One region of the Streptomyces sp. NBC_00271 genome, then DNA from elsewhere that is predicted to be linked to it. Evidence: riboswitches for the same ligand, from Rfam matches in the RefSeq annotation. Region 1 holds a riboswitch; each other region holds the start of a gene.
What was found. Region 1 has a riboswitch for cyclic di-AMP ahead of OG798_RS31125 (LysM peptidoglycan-binding domain-containing protein). Riboswitches for the same ligand answer to the same signal wherever they lie in the genome.
Positions count from the first base shown of each region.

Region 2: it holds a riboswitch for cyclic di-AMP, as region 1 does, so the genes downstream of both, OG798_RS37975 (M23 family metallopeptidase) here and OG798_RS31125 (LysM peptidoglycan-binding domain-containing protein) in region 1, are expected to answer to the same signal.
Region 3: it holds a riboswitch for cyclic di-AMP, as region 1 does, so the genes downstream of both, OG798_RS23800 (LysM peptidoglycan-binding domain-containing protein) here and OG798_RS31125 (LysM peptidoglycan-binding domain-containing protein) in region 1, are expected to answer to the same signal.

Region 1 covers NZ_CP108070.1:6,843,000-6,846,266, reverse strand. Annotated here, with positions in the region: partial or broken gene OG798_RS31135 (CocE/NonD family hydrolase) at 194-1,195, shown strand; gene OG798_RS31130 (hypothetical protein) at 1,468-1,728, shown strand; cyclic di-AMP (ydaO/yuaA leader) riboswitch at 2,001-2,161, shown strand; gene OG798_RS31125 (LysM peptidoglycan-binding domain-containing protein) at 2,166-2,864, shown strand; partial or broken gene OG798_RS31120 (HAD family hydrolase) at 3,011-3,267, opposite strand, start outside.
Region 2 covers NZ_CP108070.1:8,381,874-8,385,140, reverse strand. Annotated here, with positions in the region: gene OG798_RS37980 (GntR family transcriptional regulator) at 1-98, opposite strand, end outside; gene OG798_RS37975 (M23 family metallopeptidase) at 311-1,075, opposite strand; cyclic di-AMP (ydaO/yuaA leader) riboswitch at 1,088-1,248, opposite strand; gene OG798_RS37970 (M16 family metallopeptidase) at 1,495-2,883, opposite strand; gene OG798_RS37965 (M16 family metallopeptidase) at 2,880-3,267, opposite strand, start outside.
Region 3 covers NZ_CP108070.1:5,188,054-5,191,320, reverse strand. Annotated here, with positions in the region: gene OG798_RS23805 (LysM peptidoglycan-binding domain-containing protein) at 1-931, shown strand, start outside; cyclic di-AMP (ydaO/yuaA leader) riboswitch at 1,115-1,278, shown strand; gene OG798_RS23800 (LysM peptidoglycan-binding domain-containing protein) at 1,283-1,993, shown strand; gene eno (phosphopyruvate hydratase) at 2,331-3,267, shown strand, end outside.

The sequences.
Region 1 (3,267 bases):
CAAGTCAGCGTATCCGGTCACGTTTCGATCACCACGAGCGCCCACCGTCCCCACTGCCGACTTCCTCCCGACTTCCCTCTCCCCCGCCACCTGATGTCCCCCGAGCGGCAGACAGTCCCGCACCTGGGCGGTACGGGATCACGGGCGGTATGTTCCCGATCGGTCGATATGACCGGATGTGACCGTGATGAGCATGCACATCCGTACGCCCTTCTCCCACGAGACGACTCACGAGGATCTGTGGATCCCGCTCCCGGACGGCATCCGCCTGCACGCGCGCGTGTGGCGCCCGCTGACCGACGCGCCCGTCCCCGCGCTCCTCGAATATCTCCCGGACCGGCTCACCGACCGGACCGCGCCACGCGACTGGCAGCTCCACCCCTGGTACGCGGGCCACGGCTACGCGTCCGTCCGGGTGGATGCCCGCGGTCACGGCAACTCGGAGGGCGTGCCGACGGACCCGTATGGGGAGGGCGAGTGTGGCGCGCCATGTGGGTGAAGCGCCTGGAGACGGTGGAGCCGTTCATCCATACGTGGCTGTAGGTGGCTGTACGTGGCTGTCCCACCCGACCCGGGACGCGTACTGGCGCCACGCCAGTGTGTGCGAGGACGGGGGATCGCGAGGATGGGGATACGGAGGGACCCGGACCGAGGCCTGCCGCCGGGCCCGGCGATCGGCTTCCTCCAGGAGACGCCGGGGTGGTGGGACTACTGGCTCAGGCCGGCCGATCGCGTCGGGGTCAAGGGCCGGGTCAGGCCCGGACCCGGACCCTGACGCGATCGGCCATCCCGACCTCGGTGTGATCAACAGTCCGACCCCGGCGTGAGCAACCGTGACGTCATGGCCGCGGCACCCCCCGGCGACGACGTACCCGTCCCTCCCCGGCCGCTGGGTGGGCGACACCGCCTGACCCTCCCCCTCCGCGACCCCGATCGCGTACGCGCTGCGGGGCGCACCGTGCTGGTGCGCTCCCCTCAGCACACGGGCGTGGACGCGGGCCGTTTCCGCCCCGTCGGGAACGACGCGGGCCTGCCGCCGAACCAGCGGGAGGAGGGCGCGAGGTCGGCCCGCTTCGAGTTCGAGGTCCCGGGGGGACCTGGACCCCGGGGCGCCCCAGGGTCCGCCTCCGCCGACGTCGCTGCCGACGGTTCCTCGACGCTGGTGACCCGGGGTGCTCTGAACCTGTCAGCGCGCTAGGGCCCCGACCAGGCGGTCTCCTGGAAACCGGGCTCTACGGAGGACGTGTCTTCCCTCGAACTTCCGGTGCGAGCAAGGGAGTCGGACCCGGGCGCGTACACCATCGACGAGCCGAACCCGCTCTCCGCCCGTACCTCTCGACGACGTCGATCCGTCTGCACCGCCCGGAGCCGCCCTGGGACGCCCGGGTCGAGACACGCTCCGAACTCAGCTGCGACGCCCGGGAGTTCGTCACCTCGAACGAGCTGATCCGCAAGGACGGCAACGAGGTGGTCTTCCATCGGACGTGGGAGCGAAGAATCCCCCGGGCCGAGGCGGTGACGAGGACCAACAGGGCTTACGCGGGGCAGGAGTTCGGGCCCCACCCGGACCTGATGCGCCACGAACTCCCCGAATATTGGGCCTACGGCCTCTACTTCAACCCCAACGCCGGCCGGCTCCCCGACGACGACCTCGACACGGACCTGTCCGCGGGGGAGGTCCGCCCGGCTCCGCCCGCGGACTCACCGGCCTGGACACTCGAGGCGTGATGTCCGATTTGCCGCCAGTGCCGCTTTATTTCTGCTTGGTCGCGTGAATTGGGTCACTCCCATACAGGGTGGGCTCTTTATCCCGTCTTGACGACTCCCCCTTTGCATAAGGCAAGTTGAGTGTCACGTTCCGGATTAATCGGGCATTTTCTCCCTCGTATTGCCCAGGTGAAAGCGATCTACACCGGGAAATGAGGGCTTGTTCCGGACATGTGCTCTCGCATACGTTCACGTCAATCCGGACGGACCGCCCAATCCTGCCGCCGACCGGAACATCCCAGCCACCCACACACACGCACGGCAGGAGCGGGGGACCCAGGTAAGCCGCCGATCCGGACACCGGAACGGCTAGGGGTGAAGTCGCACACACCGTGCGGCCGGGCAGCTCCCGCCCGAACCCGACAGCTCACTTCGCAGGCGCCGGAGAGGAATTCGCCATGTCCGCACGAGGCAAGCACCGCAGCTTCAAGATCCACGGCATGCTCACTCGGGGCATCCTCGCCGCGGGAATGGGCGGAGTCACACTCGCCCTTCCGCTCGTGAGCGCGGCCTGCGCGCAGGCCGCCACGGCCACCACCACTGATGTCCAGCTCATCACGTACAAGGTGGTCGCGGGCGACACCCTGGCCAAGATCGCGCAGAAGTACCCCAAGAGCGGCGGCGCGGCGAAGCTGTACGCCGCCAACCGCGCGGTCATAGGCCCCAACCCGACGACGCTCCGTCCGGGCCTCACCCTGACCGTGGGCACCAAAACCGTCCAAATCCCCGCCAAGAAGACCCCGGCTAAGACGGCGCCCACCACGTCGAAGACGTACGCGAACAACCTCGACGGATGGATCAAGCACTCGCTGGACATCATGGCCCGCAACAAGATTCCCGGCACCTACAACGGCATCCACCGCAACGTCATGCGCGAGTCCTCCGGAAACCCCCTGGCCATCAACAACTGGGACTCCAACGCCAAGGCCGGCATCCCCTCCAAGGGCCTGCTCCAGGTCATCGACCCCACGTTCAAGGCCTACCACGTGCCGGGCACGTCGATGAACCCCTACGACCCGGTCGCGAACATCACGGCGGCCTGCAACTACGCGGCGCACAAGTACGGCTCGATCGACAACGTCAACGGGGCCTACTGACAGGACTGGTGGGGCTGGTTGGGCCGGTAGGGCTGGTACGACTGCCGGGGCTGATGCGGCTGATACGGCTGATGAGGTCGGAGAGACTCGGAGAGCTGCCGGGACCCACCGGGCTCTCCGGACTCCCGGAACCGATCCGACCGGCACGGGAACAGCCGCTCCAGCACCACCGCGATCCCGTCGTCCTCGTTCGACAACGTCACCTCGTCGGCCACCGCCTTCAGCTCCGGATGGGCGTTGGCCATGGCGACCCCCCGGGCGGCCCAGTCGAACATGGGGATGTCGTTGGGCATGTCGCCGAAGGCGATGGTGGCGGCGGGGGTGAGACCGAGGTGGGCGGCGGCGAGCGCCAGACCGGTTGCCTTGGTCACGCCGCATGGCTGGAGTTCGACGGTCCCGGGCC
Region 2 (3,267 bases), 1.5 Mb from region 1:
GCGAGCAGTTCCTCGGTGAGCCGGCTGCCGCGCTCGTAGACACCCGCGACGATGTCGTCACGGATCGCCGTGCATACCGAGTGCGCGGGAATGCGCATGACCGGACCTCCGCCTTAATCCCCGCGAAACGCGGTCGATTGACGCTTGTTCAGCGACTCTATTGCAGAGAACTGGAATTTCCGATGGCGGGCCGGAATCCATGGATATTTTTTGGACAGACAGCCGTTCGAAACGACGAAGCCCCGGCTGAGGGGAGCCGGGGCTTCGGAAGTGTTGACGCCGGTCGTCAGGCGTTCGGGGTGTGCGAGCGTCAGACGTTCACGCCGTGCGAGCGGAGGTAGGCGACCGGGTCCATGTCGGAGCCGTACTCCGCCGTCGTACGGGCCTCGAAGTGGAGGTGCGGCCCGGTGGTGTTCCCGGTGGCGCCGGAGAGGCCGATCTGCTGGCCCGGGGTGACCGTCTGCCCCACGGAGACGCCGATGGACGACAGGTGGCCGTACATCGTGTAGGTGCCGTCGTGCATCTTCAGGACGATCTGGTTGCCGTACGCGCCACCCCAGCCGGCCGTGACGACCGTGCCGGAGCCGACCGCGTGGACCGAGGTGCCGGAGGCGGCGTGGAAGTCGACGCCCGTGTGACTGCCGGAGGACCAGAGGCTGCCGCCGGTCTTGTAGCCGGTGGAGATGTACGAGCCGGTGATCGGCAGGACGAAGGTGTTGAGGCGCTTGCGCTCGGCGGCGCGGGCGGCACGCTCCTTGGCCTCGCGCTCCTTCTTCGCCTCCTCGGCGGCCTTCTTGCGCGCGGCTTCTTCGGCCTTCTTGCGCGCGGCGGCCTCGTCGGCGGCGCGCTGCTGGGCGGCGGCCTGCGCGTCGATCTGGGCGGCGACGCTGTCACCGAGGGTGACGGCCTGGGTCAGCCCGGTCTGCTCGACGGAGGCGTCCGCGGCGAGTGCCGGAGCGGCCAGGGTTCCGATGACACCGGTGGTGGTGAGCGCGGCGACGCCGACGGCGTTCGTGGTGGAGCGCTTCACGCGGCTCGGACGGCGGTGTTTCCCGGGGCCACAGGTGAACGCCATGTAGGGGCTGATCCTTTCCTTCCCTCTCGCCTACCGGGTTAGCTGACGGGTTCGGAGCAGGAAGGTCTCCTACGGACTCCCTCCAGGGAGGGCGTCCGATTCACCCCAGGGACTACGTGTGGGTCCCCGGCTCCCCTGGCTCGCGCCGTACGGGGACTCGGCGATGACTGTCCGGTGCCGCGGGCGCGGCGCACTGCCTGACGAACAGCCGCACCGACGCTAGACGGGGCGTCTTTCAATCAACAAACGGATCACGGCTTTTGTAGTGCATGCCACAGGGCAGACGGGCAACCTCCCTACCAATACGGACATCTTGGGGATGAAGTCCGCGCGAAGACCCGAGCGGAAATCCGATCAAAAAGGGGCCCGGGCGACTCTTCAGTCACCCGGGCCCTACGGAGTCACGCTCCGTTGAACCTCTACTCCGCCGGAACGACGGTCACTTCACCGATTCCGAGGGCCTTGACGGGCTCCTGGATCTGCGCGGCGTCGCCGACGAGGACGGTCACCAGACGGTCCACCGGGAAGGCGCTCACGGCGGCCGCGGTGGCCTCCACGGTGCCGGTCGCGGCGAGCTGCTGGTACAGCGTCGCCTGGTAGTCGTCCGGCAGGTACTGCTCGACCTGGTCCGCGAGCGTGCCCGCGACGGCCGCCGCGGTCTCGAACTTGAGGGGCGCCACCCCCACCAGGTTCTGTACGGCGATGTCGCGCTCGGCGTCCGTCAGGCCCTCGGCGGCGAGGGTGCGCAGCACCTTCCAGAGGTCGTCGAGCGCCGGGCCGGTGTTCGGGGTGTCCACGGAGCCGCTGATGGCGAGCATCGCGATACCGGTTCCGTCCGGCGCGGCGCGCAGGACCTGGCCGAACGCCCGCACACCGTAGGTGTAGCCCTTTTCCTCGCGCAGGACGCGGTCCAGGCGCGAGGTGAGGGTGCCACCGAGGCAGTACGTGCCGAGCACCTGGGCGGGCCACACACGGTCGTGCCGGTCGGCGCCGACGCGGCCGATGAGCAGCTGCGTCTGGACCGCGCCGGGGCGGTCCACGATGATCACACGGCCGGTGTCGTCGGCGGCCACCGACGGCACGGGGCGCGGCTCGGCGGACGAACCGGTCCAGTCGCCGAGCGTCTCGGCGAGCAGCGCGTCGAGGTCGACGCCGGTCAGGTCGCCGACGATCACAGCGGTGGACGTGGCGGGACGTACGTGCTTGTCGAAGAAGGCGCGTACGGCCGCCGAGTCGATCTTCTGGACGGTCTCCTCGGTGCCCTGGCGCGGGCGCGACATGCGCGAGGTCGCCGGGAACAGCTCCTTGGAGAGCTCCTTGGCGGCCCGCCGGGCCGGGTTGGCCGTCTCGTGCGGGATCTCGTCGAGCCGGTTGCGCACCAGCCGCTCGACCTCGCTGTCCGCGAACGCCGGTGCCCTCAGGGCGTCGGCGAGCAGCCCGAGCGCCTTGGGCAGGCGCGAGACGGGCACTTCGAGCGACAGCCGCACGCCGGGGTGGTCGGCGTGCGCGTCGAGGGTGGCGCCGCAGCGCTCCAGCTCGGCGGCGAACTCCTCGGCGGAGAGCTTGTCGGTGCCCTCGGAGAAGGCGCGCGCCATGATCGTGGCGACGCCGTCGAGGCCCGCGGGCTCGGCCTCGAGCGGCGCGGCGAGCAACACCTCGACGGCGACGACCTGCTGGCCGGGGCGGTGGCAGCGCAGCACGGTCAGGCCGTTGTCCAGCGTGCCGCGCTCGGGCGCCGGGAAGGCCCAGGGCTTGGGCTGACCCGCCTGGGGCTGCGGGTGGAAGTCCATGGTGGCGAGCTCGGTCACTTCGCCGCCTCCTCGTCCTCTTCGGTGGTGCCGGCAGCGACCGGCTCGTACACGAGCACCGCGCGGTTGTCGGGGCGCAGGCGGGCCTTCGCGACCTCCTGGACCTCCTCGGCCGTGATGTCCAGGACGCGCTGTACGGCCGTCAGGGCGAGCTGCGGGTCGCCGAACAGGACGGCGTACCGGCACAGTTCGTCGGCGCGGCCCGCGACCGTGCCGAGCCGGTCCAGCCACTCGCGCTCCAACTGGGCCTGGGCGCGCTCCATCTCCTCGTCCGTGGGGCCCTCCTCGGCGAACCGGGCGAGCTCCGCGTCGACGGCGGACTCGATCACCGGGACCTCGACGTCACCGGACGTCTTCACGTCCAGCCAGCCCAGGGAGGGCGCT
Region 3 (3,267 bases), 1.7 Mb from region 1:
CGCCATCGCGATCCCGTTGCTCGGTGCCACCAGCGCGAGCGCGGCCGACGGCACCACGTGGGACCGGGTCGCCGAGTGCGAGAGCGCCGGCCAGTGGAGTGCCGACAGCGGCAACGGGTATTACGGCGGGCTCCAGATCAGCCAGGCGGACTGGGAGAAGTACGGCGGTCTCGCCTACGCGTCGAGCGCCGACGAGGCCAGCCGCTCGCAGCAGATAGCCATCGCCGAGAAGCTCCTCGACGACCGGGGCCTCAGCGCCTGGCCGACCTGCGGACCGCTCTCCGGGCTGAGCAAGCACTCGGGCGACATCCTGGTCGACACGGGCGTGGCGAACGACTCGTCCAGTACATCGGACTCATCTGGTTCATCCGATTCGTCCACTTCGTCCGCGACTTCGACTCCGTCCGGCTCTTCCGGCTCTTCCGGCTCTTCCGGCTCGTCCGGCTCGAAGTCCGATTCGTCTTCGTCCGGTTCGTCCTCGAAGGCGACCGAGAACACGACGAAGGCCGACGCCGGCGGTGACACCCAGGGGGCGGACGGCTCCGACACGGAAACGACGAAGAGCGACGACTCGGGCAACTCCGGCCAGGGCGGCGACTCTTCCGGTACGTCCGAGAACGCGACGACCGGTGCGGGGCGCCACCGTGGCGGCACCGCGGACGAGAACACCACCGACAGCGCCGTGGACGGCCGTAGCGACGACTCCTCCGGGCGGCACGCCTCGCGAGGCGCCGGCGCCTCCCGCGAGGCCGTCGACGGCTCCTACGTCGTGCGCGCCGGAGACAATCTCTGGACCATCGCGGACGCCCTTGACCTCGAAGGCGGATGGGCCGAGCTGTACGACGCGAACAAGAAGACGGTCGGCGTCGACCCGAACCTCATCCTTCCCGGTCAGAGCCTTGCAGTTGGTGCTGAATCGGGCGAAAAGTAGGGGCAGTTCGCGTCATGGTTCGCTGTGTAATGTCCGGTTTGGCGCGAGTGAGAGATGGATCTCAAAGGCCCTGATCGTCTTTGGAATTCAGCCGATCGCCTGCTTACGGTCGTCACCGCTCGCCACAGCGGGCCCCGATGGTCGTCAACGCCGAATCCTGCCAACGGCCGTACGGGAACAGTCGACGCGTCAGCGCCGTAGGCAGGAGCGGGGGACCCAAGGTATGCGCCGCGCCCGGTAGTTGACCGGGAGCGGCTTGGGGTGAAGCCGAGCGCTCAGAGCGCACGGCCGGGCACTCACCCGCCCGAACCCGACAGCTCACCTCGCAGGCGTCGGTGAGGGGATCTCTCCATGCTGTTTTCCAGCAAGGGCAAGCACCGCCGTCCGTCCAAGGCCACGCGTGTCGCCACGCTCGCCGGCGTCACCGGTGTCGCCATCGCCGCTCCGCTGATGGCGGCCGGCAACGCCTCCGCCGCCACCGCCTCCCAGTGGGACGCCGTCGCCCAGTGCGAGTCCGGCGGGAACTGGTCCATCAACACCGGCAACGGCTACTACGGCGGTCTGCAGTTCTCGGCCTCCACCTGGGCCGCGTACGGCGGCACCGCGTACGCCGCGACCGCCAACCAGGCCTCCAAGTCCCAGCAGATCACCGTCGGCGAGAAGGTCCTCGCCGCGCAGGGCAAGGGCGCCTGGCCGACCTGTGGCACGGGCCTGTCGAGCGCCGCGTACACCGGCGGTGCGAGCGCCCCGTCGACCTCGTCCTCCTCGAACAGCTCCTCGTCGAACAGCTCGCCGAGCACCAGCACCACCACCCGCTCGACGGACACCGCGGCCTCCCGTTCGGCGTCGCGCCCGGCCGCCGAGAAGACCGTCTCCACCCCGACCGGCAAGAAGGTCAAGAAGGGCGACGGCGAGTACAAGGTCGTCAAGGGTGACAGCCTCAGCTCGATCGCCGAGAAGAAGCAGGTCAAGGGCGGCTGGCAGCAGCTGTTCAAGCTGAACAAGGACATCGTCGAGGACGCCGACTTCATCTACCCGGGTCAGCGCCTGCACCTCAGCTGATGATCGGCAGCTTCACCTCGGCTGAATGACAGGTCCCGCATAAAAGGGGTCTCCACACTGGAGACCCCGGTGAGGGTCACCCCCGTCCCCACGGGCTCCCCGCTCCGGTGCGTGTTCCCCCGTACGCGCCGGAGCGGGGTCTTTCGTCTCCAGCACTTCGCGCCGAGCATTTCGTACCCGGATTTCCGTACCCGTTTTTGTTCCGTTCTGGAACAATGTGTACGTTCAGTTCTGCCCAAGGGGTGGGCGACCGGCTGGCCGATCCCCCCGGGGCGGTTAGGCTCATGTCGCGAAGCCATCACAGGCTCCGCGTACCCGCGTCACATCCCAGAAGGAGATGCTCGTGCCGTCCATCGACGTCGTCGTAGCCCGGGAAATCCTGGACTCCCGAGGCAACCCCACGGTCGAGGTCGAGGTCGGCCTCGACGACGGCAGCACGGGTCGTGCCGCCGTTCCGTCCGGCGCGTCCACCGGCGCCTTCGAGGCCATCGAGCTCCGTGACGGTGACCCCAACCGTTACGGCGGCAAGGGTGTCGAGAAGGCCGTCCTCGCCGTCATCGAGCAGATCGGCCCGGAGCTCGTCGGTTACGACGCCACCGAGCAGCGCCTGATCGACCAGGCGATGTTCGACCTGGACGCCACCGACAACAAGGGCTCGCTCGGCGCCAACGCCATCCTCGGCGTCTCGCTCGCCGTCGCGCACGCCGCCTCCGAGGCGTCCGACCTCCCCCTCTTCCGCTACCTGGGCGGCCCGAACGCGCACCTGCTGCCCGTTCCGATGATGAACATCCTGAACGGCGGCTCGCACGCCGACTCCAACGTGGACATCCAGGAGTTCATGATCGCCCCGATCGGCGCGGAGTCCTTCTCCGAGGCCCTGCGCTGGGGTGCCGAGGTCTACCACACCCTCAAGAAGGTGCTGAAGACCAAGGGCCTGTCCACCGGCCTCGGCGACGAGGGCGGCTTCGCCCCGAACCTGGAGTCGAACCGCGCCGCGCTCGACCTCATCCTCGAGGCCATCAAGCAGGCCGGTTACATCCCCGGCGAGCAGATCGCGCTCGCGCTCGACGTCGCCGCGTCCGAGTTCTACAAGGACGGCAAGTACGAGTTCGAGGGCAAGTCCCGCTCGGCCGCCGAGATGACCGAGTACTACGAGGAGCTCGTCTCCGCGTACCCGCTGGTCTCCATCGAGGACCCGCTGTACGAGGACGACTGGGCCGGCTGGAACGTCATCACCGAGAAGCTGGGCGACAAGGTCCAGATCGTCGGCGACG